4 regions of the Rhizobium sp. MHM7A genome follow, and region 1 is predicted to be linked to each of the others. Evidence: predicted binding sites of a transcription regulator. Region 1 holds the regulator's gene; each other region holds the start of a gene.

Region 1 (4,493 bases):
GATCGTCTATGGTCTGCTCGGCCTCTCCGTCTTCATCAACTTCATCGGTCTGCCGCGCTCGGCTTCACTGGTCGGCGGCCTGGTGCTGACGCTGATGACCCTGCCGACGATCATCATCGCCACCCGCGCCGCACTGCGCGCCGTGCCGCCCTCGATCCGCGCTGCAGCCCTGGGCCTCGGCGCTTCGAAGATGCAGATGGTGTTCCACCATGTCCTGCCGCTTGCCATGCCCGGCATCCTCACCGGCACGATCATCGGTCTGGCGCACGCGCTCGGTGAAACCGCGCCGCTGCTGTTGATCGGCATGGTCGCTTTCGTCGCCAATGCACCGACCACGCCGCTCGATCCCTCGACGGCGCTGCCCGTGCAGGTCTATATGTGGGCGAACGAGGCGGAACGCGCCTTCGTGGAGCGTACTTCGGGTGCCATCATCGTCCTGCTCCTGTTCCTGGTTGCCATGAACATGGGTGCCATTCTCTTGCGTCGTCGCTTCGAGCGCCGCTGGTAAACGGAGTTAAACATCATGAACATGTTGACGGAAGCTGCAGTTGAAAAGGCGCTGGATCAGAAGATGAGCAACGTCCCGTATAAGATGATCGGACAGGATGTCTCCGTATACTACGGCGAGAAGCGCGCGCTTTTCGATGTCAACCTGAACATCCGCGAAAACACCGTAACCGCCCTGATCGGTCCTTCCGGCTGCGGCAAGTCGACCTTCCTGCGAAGCCTCAACCGCATGAACGACACGATCGAGGGTTGCCGCGTCACCGGCAAGATCACGCTGGACGGCGACGACGTCTATGATCCGGATATCGACGTCGTCGAACTTCGCGCCCGCGTCGGCATGGTTTTCCAGAAGCCGAACCCGTTCCCGAAGTCGATCTACGAAAACGTCTCCTACGGCCCGCGCATCCATGGTCTCGCAAAGTCGAAGGCCGATCTCGACCAGATCGTCGAGACCAGCCTGCAGCGCGCCGGCCTCTGGAACGAGGTCAAGGACCGCGTGCACGAGTCCGGCACCGGCCTCTCGGGCGGCCAGCAGCAGCGCTTGTGCATCGCCCGCGCCGTTGCCGTCAGCCCGGAAGTCATCCTGATGGATGAGCCCTGCTCGGCGCTTGACCCGATCGCCACCGCCAAGGTCGAGGAACTGATCCACGAGCTGCGCGAGAATTACACGATCGTCATCGTCACCCACTCCATGCAGCAGGCCGCGCGCGTTTCGCAGCGCACCGCCATGTTCCACCTCGGCAACCTCGTCGAGGAGAACGACACCGACAAGATGTTCACCAATCCGGACGATCCACGTACCCAGGACTACATCATGGGTCGCTTCGGCTGATTGCGGCGATCCGAAGCCTTCCCGTTATTCGAGGACAAAGCCCAATGGCATCGACACATATTTATTCTGCCTATGATGATGATCTGAAGTTCCTGTCCAGGCGGATTTCCGAAATGGGCGGCCTGGCCGAACAGATGGTCGCGGAATCCGTCCGGGCGCTGGTCAACGGCGACACGGCGCTGGCGCAGAAGGTCATCTCCGACGATGTGATCCTTGATCACACCGAGCGCGAAATCGGCGACAAGGCGATCGTCACCATCGCCCGCCGCCAGCCGATGGCCGCAGACCTGCGCGAAATCATGGGTTCGATCCGCATCGCCGCCGATCTCGAACGCGTCGGCGACCTCGGCAAGAACACAGCCAAGCGCGTCATCGCCGTGCAGAGCACCGGCGTTCCCCGCAAGCTCGCCCGCGGTCTCGAGCACCTGTCCGAGCTGGCGCTGGTCCAGCTCAAGGAAGTGCTCGACGTCTATACGACGCGCGCCGCCGACAAGGCGACCGCCATCCGCGAACGCGATAACGAGATCGACGCGATGTACACGTCGCTGTTCCGCGAGCTGCTGACCTACATGATGGAAGATCCGCGCAACATCACGAGCTGCACGCATCTGCTCTTCTGCGCCAAGAACATCGAGCGCATCGGCGACCACGCCACCAACATCGCCGAGACTATCTACTACATGGCAACGGGCGCCCAGCCGGAAGGCGATCGCCCCAAGGATGACAGCGCCAACACTGTCGGCGCCGCGACGGAATAATCGTCACGAACCAGCGGACCGGGCCAGCCGCCCGGACCAACCACTTGCGTGCGCGCCCGTTCGGGGCGCGCAAAGAGGTCGCAGCCAATTTCTGAAGATGCGCAGGACGCCTGCTTAATCGCCCCGGTTTAAGGCTTTTGCGCGAGGAGACGGACACGCATGATCCCGAGAGTCGCAGTTGTTGAAGACGAGGAAGCCCTGAGCGTACTTCTTCGCTATAACCTGGAAGCGGAAGGCTTCGAGGTCGATACCATCCTGCGCGGCGACGAGGCCGAAATCAGGCTTCAGGAGCGCACGCCCGACCTTCTGATCCTCGACTGGATGCTGCCCGGCGTCTCCGGCATCGAACTCTGCCGGCGCCTGCGCATGCGGCCGGAAACCGAGCGGCTGCCGATCATCATGCTGACGGCGCGCGGCGAGGAGAGCGAGCGCGTGCGCGGGCTGTCCACCGGCGCCGACGATTACGTCGTGAAGCCGTTCTCGACCCCCGAACTCGTCGCCCGCGTCAAGGCGATGCTGCGCCGTGCCCGCCCTGAAGTGCTGTCGTCGGTGCTGAAATGCGGCGATATCGAGCTCGATCGCGAAACCCATCGCGTCCACCGCAAGAGCCGCGAGGTCCGCCTCGGACCGACCGAATTCCGCCTGCTGGAATTCCTGATGTCGTCGCCAGGCCGGGTCTTTTCCCGCTCGCAGCTGCTCGACGGCGTCTGGGGCCACGACATCTATGTCGACGAACGCACCGTCGACGTCCATGTCGGCCGCCTGCGCAAGGCGCTGAATTTCTCCAACATGCAGGACGTCATCCGCACCGTCCGCGGCGCCGGTTACTCGATGGAGGCCTGAGGTTGAGGAGAGTGCATGTGGCCGGCGCTCCCGCCCGTGCAGCGGTTCCCAGGCCCTTCATCGCACCGGCGCTGGGTATGAGCCAGCACGGCCTCACCTCGGTCATCCAGGCACCACCTCTCCTCCGTCATCCCAGGGCTTGACCCTGGGATCCATGCGGCTGGCGCTGCGGGAGGAACGATGGCATTCAGCTGCAGGGAAGTTATCGAAGCCGAGTGCCTGTTGTGGATCCCAGGGTCAAGCCCTGAGATGACGGAGTGTGGGTTGGCGTTCTAGCCTAACGCCCGCTGATGCAGCTTGTGAAGCGGCGCTTTTGCCGCAAATTCATCGCGCCTGCGAGGGCTGTGCGTCTCGGCGCCACCTCTCCATCGCGCCTGCAGAGCCAACCTGTCCAGGCACCATCTCCCCTCCGTCATCCCAGGGCTTGACCCTGGGATCCATGCGGCTGGCACTGTGAGAAGCGCGATAGCATCGAACTGCAGGGAAACAATTGAAGTGGTGTGCTTGGTTGTGGATCCCAGGGTCAAGCCCTGGGATGACGGAAAGTGTGGTCGGCTTTGCTGCCAAACACAAAGGTCGCTTCCCCACTCCGATCATAAAAAACGGGCCACTCGGCCCGTTTTTTTGTCCGTGGATGCAGCCCGCTCAACTTGCCCGTGCAGCCGCCCGGCGCCGTTCGTTGACCGGCTGGTAGGCAAGCTTCTGATGATAGCCGCAATAGGGTGAGTTGTCCGGGGACTCGCAGCCGCAGAAATGGAAGTCTTCCTTCAGCGGATCGCCGACCGGCCACTTGCAGGTGCGTTCAGTCAGCTCCGTCAGGCCAAGGCGGCGGGAAATCGGCACGACTACGTTGCCGGCCGGCACATATTCCATCTCCTCGACCGCATCGACCTCGATCTCTTCCTTCAGCATCGTTGCGCCCTGCTGGCGGGTAACGGTGCGGGTGGTGATCCGGGAGGCGTAGTTCGGCGCACGCGGCGCTGAAGTCTGGCGCTTCGGCGTGCGCGCCGCTGTGGCTGTGCCGCCGGCCTTGGCACGGCCGGGAAGGCTCAGCCGGTGCACCTTGCCGATGACGGCATTTCGGCTGACCCCGCCAAGCTGCGCCGCGATCTGGCTGGCACTCAGTCCTTCCGACCAAAGCTTCTTGAGTTTCTCGACCCGCTCGTCTGTCCAGTTCATGCCCTGTCTCCACCTTTTGCGTTGGTGATGGCAGAATCCCTCACCGTTGTCCCGGAAGCCTCCGAAACAAGAAACGCCTGATCAATTTTGGTGACTAGTTCCGCCGCATGCAGTCTAGTAATTGAACTTTAACCTAGTGTGAGGCTGACTCCGTGACAAGAGTCGCGGGAATCCGGATGAATCGAATTTCAAGTTTTCCCCAACTTGCTGCCTCCGCGTGTCATTTCTGCAATAATGCCTGTTGAAGGCCGGAAACGCCCCTGTACTAGCTTGCTGCATGCGCTAAGGCCGCAGTTTTGTTGACATTGCAGCGCGAAAAGGAAATAGTACCGCTTGCCGCCGAAAGGCGGCATTTTTAATTTGTCGGGCTTGGT
Region 2 (4,493 bases), on a different contig from region 1:
CGGCGAACGCCCGAAATGACGATCGATTCGACCACGGGCAGATAGGGTGCGAAGGTAGCGCCCTGCAGCGCGAAGACGATCGTCACCGGCCAGAAGCTCGTCGTCCAATAAAGCGCGATCGCCGTCAGGAGCGACAAGCCGCCCGACCAGAGCAGCACGTCGGCGCGCTCCGCCATGCGGTCAGCGATCATGGCGACGACGGGCGCGACCAGGACCCGAACCACCATCGGTATGGCAAGGATAATGCCGATTTCATGATCGCTGAAGCTGTGAGTTTCCAGCCATACGGGGAAGAACGGCAGCACGATGCCGTTGACGAGCAGCGGCGCGCAATAGGACAGCGCGCTGAGCAGCCGGAAGCGCGGCGGCGCGCCCTCACCCTGGGAATGTTGAGCGGGAATCATAGGTGGACCTGCAGGAAACTGGACGTTGTCCTAACACACCACCCCGGAAGGGACTATTGCGAGAAATAGCCGTCCGAAAACGTTTTAAGAAATAAATTGGGCCTGTCACCTCGCGGTAACGGCTAAACTGCTGGAGAGCCGCCGCGGCTGCGACGGCGCAAAAATCACGCCGCCTGCGGGGCGAGTTCCGCCTCTTCGGAACGCTCGACGGCGGCAAGCGCCGGTACGGCGCTGGTGAGTGCCCGCCAAGTGATCAGTTCGAAGGTGCCGTCCGCATGTTCGGCGACCGCCGTGCAGCTTTCCACCCAGTCGCCGGTGTTGATGTAGCGTATGCCGTCCATATCCTGGATGACGGCGTGGTGGATGTGGCCGCAGATCACGCCCTCGGCGCCGCTCTTGCGAGCCTCCTCGGCCACGACGCGCTCGAACTCGCCGATGAAATTGACCGCGTGCTTGACCTGCAGCTTTGCCCAGGCGGAAAACGACCAGTAGGGCATGCCGAGGCGGCGGCGTACGGCCGCGAGCAGGATATTGATGCGGATTGCCGTATCATAGGCCCAGTCGCCGAGATAGGCGAGCAGACGGGCGTTGCGGACGACGACATCGAACTCGTCGCCGTGCAGGATCAGGTATTTCTTGCCGTCCGCACCGTCATGCATCATGCGCTCGACGACCTCGATGCCGCCGAAATGCATGCCCGGAAAGTCGCGCAGAAATTCGTCGTGATTGCCTGGAATATAGACGACGCGGGTGCCCTTGCGCGCCTTGCGCAACAGCTTCTGGACGACGTCGTTGCAGACCTGCGGCCAGTACCAGCTGCGTTTCAGCCGCCATCCGTCGACGATGTCGCCGACGAGGACGATCGTATCTGCCTCGTGGTAGCGCAGGAAATCCAGCAGAAAATCGGCCTTCGCGGCCTTCGAGCCGAGATGGACATCGGAAATGAAGAGCGTGCGGAAATGTCTGGGTTCCATCATGTCTATCACGAGCTGCCGCTCATGCCCCATCTTTCATCTAGCCTTCCAAAACCAGACTCGTGTTTCAGGAAGATGACAAGGTGGGGAAAAGCCTCGCAAAGCCGTTCATTGCGCGAGCGCTATCGTCCGCCGGCAATGTTGCCCTGTTCATCCGGCACGTTCATGATGATGGCGATTCCACATTCGACACTGCGGGTTGGCTGATGCGTCTCTTCCTTGTTCGTCACGGCGAATCCCTTGGCAACATCAACGAGCAGGCCTACCGCCAATTCGGCGATCACAATGTGCCGCTGACGCAGTGGGGCTACCGGCAGGCGTCAGAGGCTGGCAGTGCGATTGCTTCCTTCCTGAGAGCATTGCCGAGCGCACGTCGAGGCAAGCTCCACATCTGGTATTCCCCGTTTTTAAGGACACGCCAGAGCAAGGATGCGCTGCTCGAAGCCCTGCCGGAAAGCTTTGTCGGCGACATCAGGGAAGATTATCTCCTCCGCGAGCAGGATTTCGGTCTCTTTACCGAGATCTATGATCACGCGGAGCGGAAGCAGAAATTCCCCGAGGAATTCGAAAAATGGGCAAGACTGCGCAATAACAGCGGGAAATTCTACGCGCGGCCGCCGGACGGCGAAAGCCGGGCGGACGTGGCGCAGCGGGTACGTCTCTTTCTCCAGACGGTCATGCGCGACGCCGAACATGACGACCACAACGTAGCGATCGTCGGCCATGGCGTCACCAACCGCGCGGTGGAAATGAATTTTCTCCACCATTCGGTCGACTGGTTCGAGCGCTCCGACAATCCCGGAAACGCCGACGTCACGCTGATCGAGGGAACCCGCTCCCACGGCTACCAATCAATCCTGCTGCACCAGGCCTGCGACCGGGAGCCGGGACAGGAGAGCGAATTGCGCGATGCCTATGGCGCTGATGTGACGATAACGCCGAAGGGCGGTGGATAAACCCCTCCCCAACGAGGCCGCACCGTCCTTCTCCAATTCATCGTTTCATCCGCGAAAACGTCCATGTCCGCCACGGTCAGCGCCAACTCAACCCCTCCCGCCCTACTTCATCTTCACGCAGCCTGCTCCGCCGCCATCGGCTTCACATTCTGGTTCATCCGGAACAGATTGTTCGGATCGTAGCGCAGCTTGATTTCGGAAAGACGCGCATAATTGGCCCCGTAAGCCATTTCGACCCGGTCGACCTCGTCTTCGGGCATGAAGTTGATATAGGCGGTGCCCACAGCATGCGGCTTGGTGGCTTCGAAGAGTTCACGCGCCCAGCCAATGCAGCCTGCGTCCATCCCGGTTTCCCGCCAGCGCGCGTGCACATTCATGACGAAATGCGAGCTGCGCTGCGGAAATGCGGTGGCTTCGGTCGGCACACGGCCGGCGGCCCCACCGACATGGCCGATGAATATTTCGCATTCGGGTCCTGGCAGTCCGCGCGCGGCGTCCAGAAGCAAGCCGATCGCCGCATCCGAAAGCGACGCGAAGTCCTGGCTCTTCCAGTAGTTGCGCGCCCCTGGTGTCAGCAGCGGATCGAATGCCTGCTGCCAGCCAATAAACGGCATTGGGCCGACGATGTCGGCAATCGGCTTTCCGATCCCACGCAATCTAGCCGCAGCCTTTTCGCCGGCCGCAACGTTTCCGCAATAGCACATGGCGAGCACCACGACCTCCTTGCCGTGCCACTCGGCCGGCAGGAACGGCAGCGGCGGCGCCTGGCGCATCACCACCCAGCAGGTCAGTTCGTCCGGTGCCGCTTCCAGCGCCTGGCGATACTCGCGAAGCACTCTCTCCGCGTCGGCGAAGGGATGTACCACCAATCCGGCGAAAACTTCAGGATGGAGCGGGTTGAGCTGGAATTCGAAGGAGGTGACGACGCCGAAATTGCCGCCGCCGCCGCGCAGTGCCCAGAACAGATCCGGCCTTTCCGTCTCGCTCGCCTTGACCAGCTCGCCATCGGCGGTCACCACATCGACCGAAATCAGATTATCCAGCGTCAGCCCGAATTTGCGGGTTAACCAGCCGAAACCCCCACCGAGCGTCAGGCCGGCAATGCCGGTCGTGGAATTGATGCCGGTCGGCAGCACCAGCCCGAAGGCCAGCATTTCCTTGTCGACGTCGCCGAGCGTGGCGCCTGGCTCGACCCTGGCGCGGCGTGTCTCGATATCTACCCGCACCGATTTCATCGGCGACAGATCGATGACGACACCACCCTCGCAAACCGCATTGCCGGCAATGCCGTGCCCACCGCCGCGCACCGAAACGAGCAGATCGTTGTCGCGCGCAAAGCGCACAGCGCGCACGACATCGGCCGCTCCCGCGCACCGCGCGATCAGGCCCGGCCGGCGATCGATCATTGCGTTCCAGATCGTCCGCGCCTCGTTGTAATCCATGTCTTTGCTGGTCAGGAGACTGCCGCGAAAGCCGGCGGCAAACGCATCCATGGCCACGTCATTGACCATCGTCTGACCCCGTTGCAGGGTCGTCAGGTTCAAATTGTCCATGATTTCCTCCATGCGACCGGCGCCCCGCACCGTCGCGGCCGGCATCTTGCGCTTGCAAGGGGTGTCAAACAAGTTTCCAAAAGGATTAGTACCGGCGATGGCGGTAGATCTGCCGCGTAGTGTCATGGGACACGCCGTCTCGACGAAAACTTCTCCCACCCTCATTTCCATACTGTCCCCACGATCCGATTGATGTATGGAGGGATCTTCAGAAAAAGACGTGCACGGAGGCGGCAATGGATCACCAGGAAAAATCCAAGACGGACAAGAACCTGCCGGGCGGCGATCTCGACGAGCAGGCGCTGTTCTTCCATCGCTACCCCCGCCCCGGCAAGCTGGAGATCCAGGCGACCAAGCCGCTCGGCAACCAGCGCGACCTCGCACTTGCCTATTCGCCGGGCGTCGCCGCTCCCTGCCTCGCCATTCGCGACAATCCTGAAACGGCTGCCGACTACACGTCCCGCGCCAATCTCGTCGCTGTCATTTCCAACGGCACCGCCGTGCTCGGCCTCGGCAATATCGGCCCCCTGGCTTCGAAGCCGGTCATGGAGGGGAAAGCCGTGCTCTTCAAGAAATTCGCCGGCATAGATGTTTTCGACATCGAGA
Region 3 (4,493 bases), on a different contig from region 1:
GCCCATCTCGCCGCAGCGCCGCGTTTCAATGGCATGGCCGCCTGCGAGGCCGAATACGGCAAGGGCCAGTGCACCGAACAGCCGGCCAACACTGTCACCAACAATGGCGGCGGAGGCGGCAACTTCTTCGTGCCGTTCCTGGCAGGCTACGTGCTGTCTTCGGCACTCAACAATATCGGCGACTATTACGACTATCGCCGGCGCCAGGAGGCGAGTGGTTCCTATTACGGCTCGACGCCTATCTATCGCAACCGCTCGGGGCAGACGGTCACAACCACCGTTCGTTCGGGCAGCGACAGCGTGACGGTGCCCTCGCGCCAGAGTGTCAAGCCGGTCAACGTCAATACCCGCACCGTTGCCCGGCAAGGCTTCGGCGGCCGTTCGTCCTTCAGTTTCGGCGGCTGACATGAATCGCATCACCCTTCCGGCGCGTCCTGACTGGCGTGACAAGGCGCGGGCCGTCGGCTTCGGATTTCACGTCATGTATGGTGAGCCCTATTGGCTCGATGATGCCGCTTATACGTTCACGCTCGATGAGATCGAGATGCAGATCGAGGAGCCGAGCCAGGAACTGCATGATATGTGCATGGATCTGGTCGGCGAGATCGTCAGCAGCGAAGAGTCGCTCGACAGGCTGGCCATTCCGGAGGATCTGCGCGATGTGGTGCAGCGATCTTGGCAGCGCCGCGACCGGCACCTCTATGGCCGTTTTGATCTTGCTTATGACGGCAACGGCCCGGCCAAGTTGCTCGAATACAACGCCGATACCCCCACCTCGGTATTCGAGACGGCCTATTTCCAGTTCAACTGGCTGACCGATCAGGTTGCTTTGGGTGTTCTGCCCAAAGATGCGGACCAGTATAATTTCCTGCAGGAAAGCCTTGTCGAGGCGTTCGACCAATTTCCCAAGGAGTCAATCTTCCACTTCGCCGCGATAACCGACAATGAGGAGGATCGAGGCACGACGGTCTACCTCATGGATTGTGCGGTGCAGGCGGGCCATCGCGTCGAGCTTCTGGACATTCGGGAGATCGGCATCGATGCGCAGGGTCGCTACACCGACCTCAAGGATCGGGTGATCGACCGTTGCTTCAAGCTGTACCCATGGGAATTCATGCTGCGCGAGCCCTTCGCTCGCGAACTGGCGCGCTCCGGCGATGTTTTCGTTGAGCCCGCCTGGAAGTCCGTGCTCTCCAACAAAGGGCTTCTGCCGCTGCTCTGGCGGCGCCACCCCAATCACCCGAACCTGCTGCCGAGTTATTTCCACGATGACCCGGCCGCTTCGACCCTGACCGACTACGTGCGCAAACCACTCTTGTCGAGAGAAGGCGAGAACGTGACGATATTTCGAGAGGGGAGGGAGCTGATTTCCGCGCCCGGCGATTATGGCGACGAAGGGTTCATCGTTCAGGCCTATGCACCGCTTTTCGAAAGCGACAGCGGTTTTGCCGTGCTTGGCAGCTGGATCGCCGGCGACCGTGCCTGCGGCCTTGCCGTCCGCGAGGACCGCTCGCGTATAACCGCAAATCTATCGCGTTTCGTGCCGCACGTCATAGTCGGGTAAATGGATCGGCGAAGCAGTCGTCCGTCTCCCATGGTCTCAAACGCGAGGCCGTTTTTGAGCGTCGGACACCGGCAGGATTTTGGACTGCTTTGCCTGCCCTTGTCGTCGGGGAGGCCACAGTCGTTCCGCTTCATAAAACTGTCACCGAACCTTGGCATAGCTCTATCGATTTCCGATATCGCTATCCGAGGGGGATTGATGCAGGACGGAATCTATCGCGTGCTCTTTCTATCACGGCGCAATTCCGCACGTAGCGTGATGGCTGAAGCAATCCTGAACAAGATCGGCAAGGGACGATTCAAAGCCTTCAGCGCTGCTGTCGATCCGGCGCCGGTGATCGAGCCCACCGTCCTGCAGCTGCTTCGGAACGAAGACTACCCGATTGAAGACATCAAGCCTCGGCATTTCCGGGATTTTGCGGATGCTGGGGCGACCGACCTGGATTTTGTCTTCACCCTCAGTGATACCGCCGCCGGCGAAGCGCTTCCGGAATGGCCGGGCCTGCCGATCACCGGGCATTGGCGCTGTCCTGACCCGATCCTTGTCGAAGACGAGGCTTGGCAACGCAAGCAGGCCTTTATGCAGGTCCTGACCGGGTTGGAGAGGCGCCTGAACATCTTTATCAACCTGCCATTTGCTTCGTTGGATCGGATGAGCCTGCAGCACCACATCAAGGACATTGGTGACGCGGAGAAGGCTTAGGGCTCTGACGCTGGAATAGTTAGCGACGTTCAGAGAACAGGCAACCTGGCCAGCTACAGGGTGGTTCGTGTGGCTGCATCGAGCGCCGTTTCCTGACAATGGGCAAGCAGATCCCCGTCCACCGTGATCATCTTCCGGCTTGCATTTCGGAGGCGGAAAGTTGGTTGGAGTTGGCCTTTTGCAGAGAATGACGCTCCAGAGACAGCTTCACCCACCTCATGCCGACGGTCACTCGTTCATCATCCGGTTGTGATCTTACAAAGATAAAGCCGCTGTCGGAATTGTTCCAAGAAACAACAAAGGAGAAGCACCATGGCTAATATCGACACCAGCAAATTGTCCTGGGACGAATGGGACGAACTGCAAAACCCACCGCCGGCCGAAACCGATTTCGACCGCGTCGTCGAATCGGCTGTTTCACGCCGCGGTTTCCTCGGTGGCATCCTAGCCGTCGGTTCAGCTGCCGCCGCAATGGGGACGCTCGGCAATCTGATGTCCTCCACCTCGGCGCAGGCGCAGGACACCGATTCGCGCTTCGCGTTCAAGCCGATCCCTGTCTTCACCGACAACACCGTGCATGTCCCGGAAGGTTATGCCTGGAAGCCGCTCGCGAAGTGGGGCCAGCCGCTGTTTTCCAATATCCCGGATCTCGATCTTGCCAACGGCGTAAGCGTCGAAAACTCCGACAAGGTCTTCGGCGAGAACACCGACGGCATGGAACTGTTCGTGATCGGCGACCGTCAGGTCATCGCCGTCAACCATGAATATGTAAACAACGAAATCAATCTTCCGCACAATGAAAAGGGCATGCCGAAGAGCGCCGACGATGTGAAGATCCTACAGAACCTGCAGGGTGTCACCGTCATGGAAGTCGCCGAAGGCGAAAAGGGCTGGGAAATCGTGGTCGACAGCCCGTTCAATCGCCGCATCACCCATCTGACCCCGATGAAGATCTCCGGTCCGGCCGCCGGTTCCGATCTTATCAAGACCGAAGCCGATCCGAACGGCACCGACTGTCTTGGGACCTTCAACAACTGCGGCGCCGGCAAGACGCCGTGGGGCACCTATCTCACCTGCGAGGAAAACTTCAACGGATATTTTGGCTCGTCCGATCCGAACTTTGCCATGCCCGACGACTTCAAGCGCTACGGCATCGCAGCCGAAACCCGGTATGGCTATGAGGTCTTCGATCCCCGTTTTGACGTGTCGAAAAACCCGAACGAACCCCGGCGCGCCGGTTATGTCGTGGAAATAGATCCGTCCAATGCCACGTCCACCCCGATCAAGCGCACCGCGCTCGGCCGCATCAAGCACGAGAACGCCGCTGTCGTGATTGCCCGCAATGGTCGCGTGGTCGTCTACATGGGTGACGACGAACGTGGCGAGTTCCTCTACAAATACGTTTCGAACGGCATCTACGTGCCGGGCGTCGACACCTCCAAACTGCTCGACGAAGGCACGCTCTACGTCGCCAAGTTTGTTGATGACGGCAATGGTGAGTGGCTGGCGCTGACGCCGGAAACGACCGGCATGAAGATGGACGAGATCCACGTCTTCACCCGCCAGGCCGCCTCCAAGGTCGGTGCCACGACCATGGACCGTCCGGAGTGGGTCGCCATCAACCCGGTCGCCATCGAGGCCTATTGCGCGCTGACCAACAACACCAATCGTGGCGTGAAGAAGAATGCCGGCGGCGACGAAATGCCGGTCGGCGGTGCCAATCCCCGCGAGAAAAACGCCTACGGCCAGATCGTGCGCTGGTATCCGGAAAATGAGGACCATGCCAGCGGCAAGTTCAAGTGGGATCTGTTCGTCATGGCCGGCAATCCCGACGTTCACAAGGATGCCTATGCCGGCTCGTCCAACATCAACTCCGGCAACATGTTCAACTCGCCTGATGGCATGATGTTCGACTCGACCGGTCTCTTGTGGATCCAGACGGACGGCGAAGACACCAACGAAGGCGACTTCCTCGGCCAGGGCAACAACCAGATGCTTGCCGGCGACCCGGCGACCGGCCGCATCGAACGTTTCCTGACCGGCCCGAAAGGCTCGGAAGTCACCGGCATGACCTGGTCGGCGGACAAGCGGACGATGTTCGTCGGCATTCAGCACCCCGATGCGCCCTTTCCAGACGGCGAAGGCAAATTGCCGCGCTCGACCATCCTTGCGATCAAGCGCGCCGACAATGCGCTTGTCGGATAGCCACTGAGCGTCACGACGACAG
Region 4 (4,493 bases), on a different contig from region 1:
GCGGTGATTGCGCCGCCGAAGGAATGGCCGACGATGATCGCCTTCTCAATGCCGCGCTTTTCCATCAGTCGGGCGATTGCATCGGCCTGGCCTGAGGGGACGGCGTTCTCGGGGCCGCCACGTTCGGAATAACCGTGACCGGGACGATCGACGAACAGCATTTCCGCCCGCCCTTCGAGCGCAGCGCGAAAGGCAACGATCTGATCGAGCAGATTGCCGCTGGCGCCGTGAATGAAGACGAGCGCCGGCAGATCCGCATTCTCGGGACGCTCGATATGGACGGCATTCATGCGGTAGCCGCCGACATCCGTCAGTTCGCCGATATTCGGATAGGTCTGTTCGAATTGCCGCGCCTTGTAAGAGGAGTAACCTATGGCGGCGGCCAGCGGGGCGAGAAGAACGGAAACTTCTGCAAGCATGATCTTAACGGCGACAATCGATGGTTCTTGCGAGGGCAGCAGTCGTGTCAAAATGCCTCGACAGTTCTGAAAATTGCGCGATCTGGGCGGCGGTCAAGCGCGGCGACTCGGCTTCAGGTTCGATTGCCTGCCAGTTTTTCCGCAAGCATGTTGACCTGTTCCTGCGCGGTGCGTTCGGCGGGATAGATATCGAGGAACCGTTCCCAGGCCTTCAGCGTCAATTGGTCGTTGCCGGAATTGCTGAGGATCGCGGCCATGCCGGAGAGGGCGCCGAAATGGCGCGGCTCGAGATCCAGCACGCGCTCGATGTCGGACATCGACTTGCGGTAATTGCCCATGACAAAATTCAGCGAGGCGCGGCGATTCCAGCTCTCGGCATAATCTGGCTTGAGGGCGATCGCCTCGTCGAGGAAATCGAGAGCGGCGGGATTGCGCTTTTCCTCGATCGCCTTGTCGGCCCATTGCATCAGCAGATTGATGGTCGCGCTGCCGGAATCATTCCATTCCATGCGAATTTCGTTCGCGATGCTGCTGGCCTTGTCGGGATCGCGCTCGCGTTTCAGCTGGCTGAAAAGCTGATCGAGACGCTGCTTCGGCGAACTACTGGCATCCCTCTGCTCGACAATGACGTCCTTTTCCGCCGCGGCGGCAGGAAACGGGGAGGCGACGAGGATGAAAGCAAGCGGCAGCACCGCTGACGTCAAAGCAAAAAAGCGCATAGCGGACATATTAGTCCGCCAGCGCCGAAGATCAAACAAATTAGACGTGATCACCGCAGCGACCTACCGGATATGCCTGGCCGTAACATGCGCGGCGCAGCAATCCGGATTCGCGCAATCAGCCCTGACGAGCCTTATAGCGCGGGTTCAGCTTGTTGATGATGTAGATGCGGCCCTTGCGACGAACCAGACGGTTGTCACGGTGACGAGCCTTGAGCGACTTGAGCGAATTCTTGATCTTCATTTTTCTGATCCGCGATCTCTATGGGGGAATTCACATTCGCCCGTAACTTTAACAATCAAAAGCGCGCCGTCGGGGCGCGCTCTTTAGGTGGGGGTGCAGATACCTCGTCACCTTTTCCGTGTCAACCACATGATGCTGTTTTTCCAAAGCCGCAGGGCCGCTTTCTCACCGCGAAACCGGCGATTTCGGCGTCAATGTGGTGACATGACCCATCTTGCGACCTGGGCGCCACTCGCTCTTGCCATAGAGGTGAACCAGCGTGTCGGGACGCTGCAGCCAATCGGGAACGGCAAGGATATCGTCGCCGACCAGATTCCGCATGACGCAGTCGGAGTGCCGCTCGCCATTGCCGAGCGGCAGGCCGGCGACAGCGCGTATATGCTGCTCGAACTGGCTGACGACGCAGGCGGCTTCCGTCCAATGACCAGAATTGTGGACGCGAGGCGCCATCTCGTTGGCGATCAGGCTGCCGTCGGCAAGCACGAAGAATTCGATGCCGATGACGCCGACATAGTTCAATGCGGCGAGGATCTTTTCGGCCGATCGATGAGCGGCCTCCGCCGTCGCCGCCGAGATTGCGGCTGGAACGGTCGAGGTGTGAAGAATGCCGTTCCGGTGGATGTTTTCGGCAGGATCGAAGCAGACGATCGCGCCGTCCGTGGCGCGTGCAGCGATGATCGAGACTTCGCGCTCGAAGGCGATAAAGCTTTCGAGGATCAGCGGCACGGCCCCGAGCGCGGCATATGCGCCGTCAGGATCGTCTGCCGCGGAGCGGAATACCTTCTGCCCCTTGCCGTCATAACCGAGGCGGCGGGTCTTCAAAACGCCCCGGCCGCCGAAATCCTCAAGGGCGGCCTCCAGATCGGCCTGGCTGTCAATCGCATGAAAGCGGGCGGTTGATATGCCGCAGCCGTTGAGGAAGCGTTTTTCAACCAGCCGGTCCTGTGCTGCCTCAAGCGCCTTCGGCGGCGGGTAGACGGCGATGCTTGCCGAGAGCCTCTCGGCGGCCGCGACGGGCACATTCTCGAATTCGTAGGTGACGACGTCGCAGGCGGCGGCGAGTTCGGCCAAGGCGGCCGGATCGTCATAGGCGGCAACGATCTGCCGGTTGGCAAGCTGGGCAGCCGGGCAGTCCGGCTGCGGCTCGAGGATGATAGTGCGGAAATTCAATCTGGCGGCGGCAATGGCCAGCATGCGGCCGAGCTGGCCGCCGCCGATGATGCCGATCGTTCCTGCCGTCATAGGTCGTCCATCGGGTATTCGGCAACGGCAGCACTCTGGCGCTCGCGCCATTCGTCCAGCCTATCGGCGATCTCTTCGTCGGAAAGGGCAAGCACGGCGGCGGCTAGAAGAGCGGCGTTGATCGCGCCCGCCTTGCCGATGGCGAGCGTCCCAACCGGAATGCCGGCCGGCATCTGGACGATGGAAAGAAGGCTGTCCTGCCCGGAGAGAGCTTTAGACTGGACCGGCACGCCGAAGACCGGCAGCGGCGTCATCGATGCGGCCATGCCCGGCAGGTGGGCCGCGCCGCCGGCGCCGGCAATAATCACCTTGAACCCTTCAGCCCGTGCACCCTTGGCGAAGTTGACCAGCCGGTCGGGCGTGCGATGCGCCGAGATAATGCGCGCATCGTAAGCAATCTCCAGCGATTCCAGCGTGTCGGCAGCGTTCTTCATGGTCTCCCAATCGGATTGGCTGCCCATGATGATGGCGACGGGGGGTCTGTCTGTCATCGCGCGGCCGCTCCTTTCAGGCAATGATGTCGGGAACGATCTGATCTTCCAGCTTGGAGAGCTTGTCCTTGATGACGAGCTTCTTCTTTTTCATGCGCTGGATTCGCAGAGCGTCGCACCCGGTCTCAATCATGGCATTGATCGCGGCATCGAAATCCTCGTGCTCCTGGCGCAGGCGCGCCACCATGAGCCTGATTTCCGCCTGTTCCTGATCGGCCATATGCATTCCCCGTTATCGTCCTCGGACCTTGTCCGATCTGCCGATGATTTCCGCAAGCTCCTATCACCAAATACGGGTAACGGCTAGTTAGTCTTGATCATGAATTTGCCATCTCATCTTCATCTTTTGGCCTTCGACAAGCCTTCAAAAATATGTCACAGTCCGCGCGTTGACACCTTGATCCCCGACGAAGACGGTTGGGGAGGGTAAGAGGAAGGAAGGGTCAAATGACAGTTGAAGCTCATCTTGAATCACTCCAGAAAAAGCATGTTGCTCTCGAGGAGGAGTTGCATGCACTTAGAACAGCTCCCTCTATCTCCGATACAGAAATTGCCGAATGCAAGCGCCGCAAGCTGCGCATCAAGGACGAGATTCAGCGTCTCAAGTCATCCGTCCATTGATCTTCCCAAGGGTCGCCGGGCGATCTTGCGCAAGAGGTAAATCCATCCATTCCGCCAAAAATTTGCAAGAACCGGTGATCACACCAGAATTGCGCCAGCCCGATGCTTGTGACGTCGCGGCTGGCGCTTTTGCGTCTGCTTGCAGCAAATGGCGTTACAATGATTGCGCCGGGGGAAGGGCGCGGTCAGGCCCAGAACTGATCTAGCCATAGATTGAGCTTGTCAAAGCCGCGGTTGTTGACCGCATAGATGCGTTTCGTACCTTCCGAGGTTACGGAGACGAGGTTGCTGTCCAGCAGCGCCTTCAGATGTTGCGAGACAGCGGGTCGGCTGATCGGCAGGCCCTCGGCAAGCTCATTGACCGTGCGCGGCGCGCGCCGCAATTCCTCCAGCAGAAAGCGCCGGTTAGGATCGGCAATCGCAGAGAAAGGGTCCGTGTTCGACATGCAGGAACGCTACGTCAAACCGCACGGCGCAGCAAGAAAATTGTGCATTGCAGCGTGCTGCGGCCATTACCCGCCAAGGCCCTCGCGCATGATCAGCAAGGCCGCGATCAGTGCCATCGCATACATGAAAGGGTAGAAAATCTGAGGCTTCATGCGGCGCACGCACCAGGCGCCGGCAAGGGTCGCGAGCGGCGCGACAGGCAGGAGCGTGGCGGAGGTCGCAAGGTTCTGTGTGTCGAGCTGGCCGAGCGCGAAATAGGGGATCAGCTTGATGGCGTTGAGGATCGCGAAGAAGCGCACGCTGGTGCCGG

Evidence for each region. The regulator PhoB, encoded in region 1, activates phosphate uptake and scavenging genes when phosphate is short. The targets are predictions, from matches to a motif close to TGTCATNNANCTGTCAT.
Region 2: a site for PhoB is predicted at 1,443-1,459, ahead of FFR93_RS26310 (UDP-2,3-diacylglucosamine diphosphatase). Genes of this name have one in related genera too.
Region 3: a site for PhoB is predicted at 2,454-2,470, ahead of FFR93_RS38045 (PhoX family phosphatase). Genes of this name have one in related genera too.
Region 4: a site for PhoB is predicted at 3,442-3,458, ahead of FFR93_RS22690 (DUF465 domain-containing protein). Genes of this name have one in related genera too.

The regions. Positions count from the first base shown of each region.
Region 1 is NZ_VCHT01000010.1:64,695-69,187, forward strand. It holds gene pstA (phosphate ABC transporter permease PstA) at 1-508, shown strand, start outside; gene pstB (phosphate ABC transporter ATP-binding protein PstB) at 524-1,339, shown strand; gene phoU (phosphate signaling complex protein PhoU) at 1,384-2,097, shown strand; gene phoB (phosphate regulon transcriptional regulator PhoB) at 2,257-2,940, shown strand; gene FFR93_RS27055 (GcrA family cell cycle regulator) at 3,586-4,119, opposite strand.
Region 2 is NZ_VCHT01000009.1:214,033-218,525, forward strand. It holds gene FFR93_RS26305 (MFS transporter) at 1-404, opposite strand, end outside; gene FFR93_RS26310 (UDP-2,3-diacylglucosamine diphosphatase) at 569-1,411, opposite strand; gene FFR93_RS26315 (phosphoglycerate mutase family protein) at 1,585-2,334, shown strand; gene FFR93_RS26320 (FAD-binding oxidoreductase) at 2,448-3,887, opposite strand; gene FFR93_RS26325 (NADP-dependent malic enzyme) at 4,124-4,493, shown strand, end outside.
Region 3 is NZ_VCHT01000026.1:34,475-38,967, forward strand. It holds gene FFR93_RS38030 (DUF1190 domain-containing protein) at 1-405, shown strand, start outside; gene FFR93_RS38035 (glutathionylspermidine synthase family protein) at 407-1,564, shown strand; gene FFR93_RS38040 (protein tyrosine phosphatase) at 1,763-2,266, shown strand; gene FFR93_RS38045 (PhoX family phosphatase) at 2,579-4,471, shown strand.
Region 4 is NZ_VCHT01000007.1:147,251-151,743, reverse strand. It holds gene FFR93_RS22720 (alpha/beta hydrolase) at 1-419, opposite strand, end outside; gene FFR93_RS22715 (hypothetical protein) at 533-1,147, opposite strand; gene ykgO (type B 50S ribosomal protein L36) at 1,257-1,382, opposite strand; gene FFR93_RS22705 (5-(carboxyamino)imidazole ribonucleotide synthase) at 1,548-2,624, opposite strand; gene purE (5-(carboxyamino)imidazole ribonucleotide mutase) at 2,621-3,115, opposite strand; gene FFR93_RS22695 (DUF465 domain-containing protein) at 3,132-3,335, opposite strand; gene FFR93_RS22690 (DUF465 domain-containing protein) at 3,563-3,736, shown strand; gene FFR93_RS22685 (metalloregulator ArsR/SmtB family transcription factor) at 3,922-4,182, opposite strand; gene FFR93_RS22680 (sulfite exporter TauE/SafE family protein) at 4,249-4,493, opposite strand, start outside.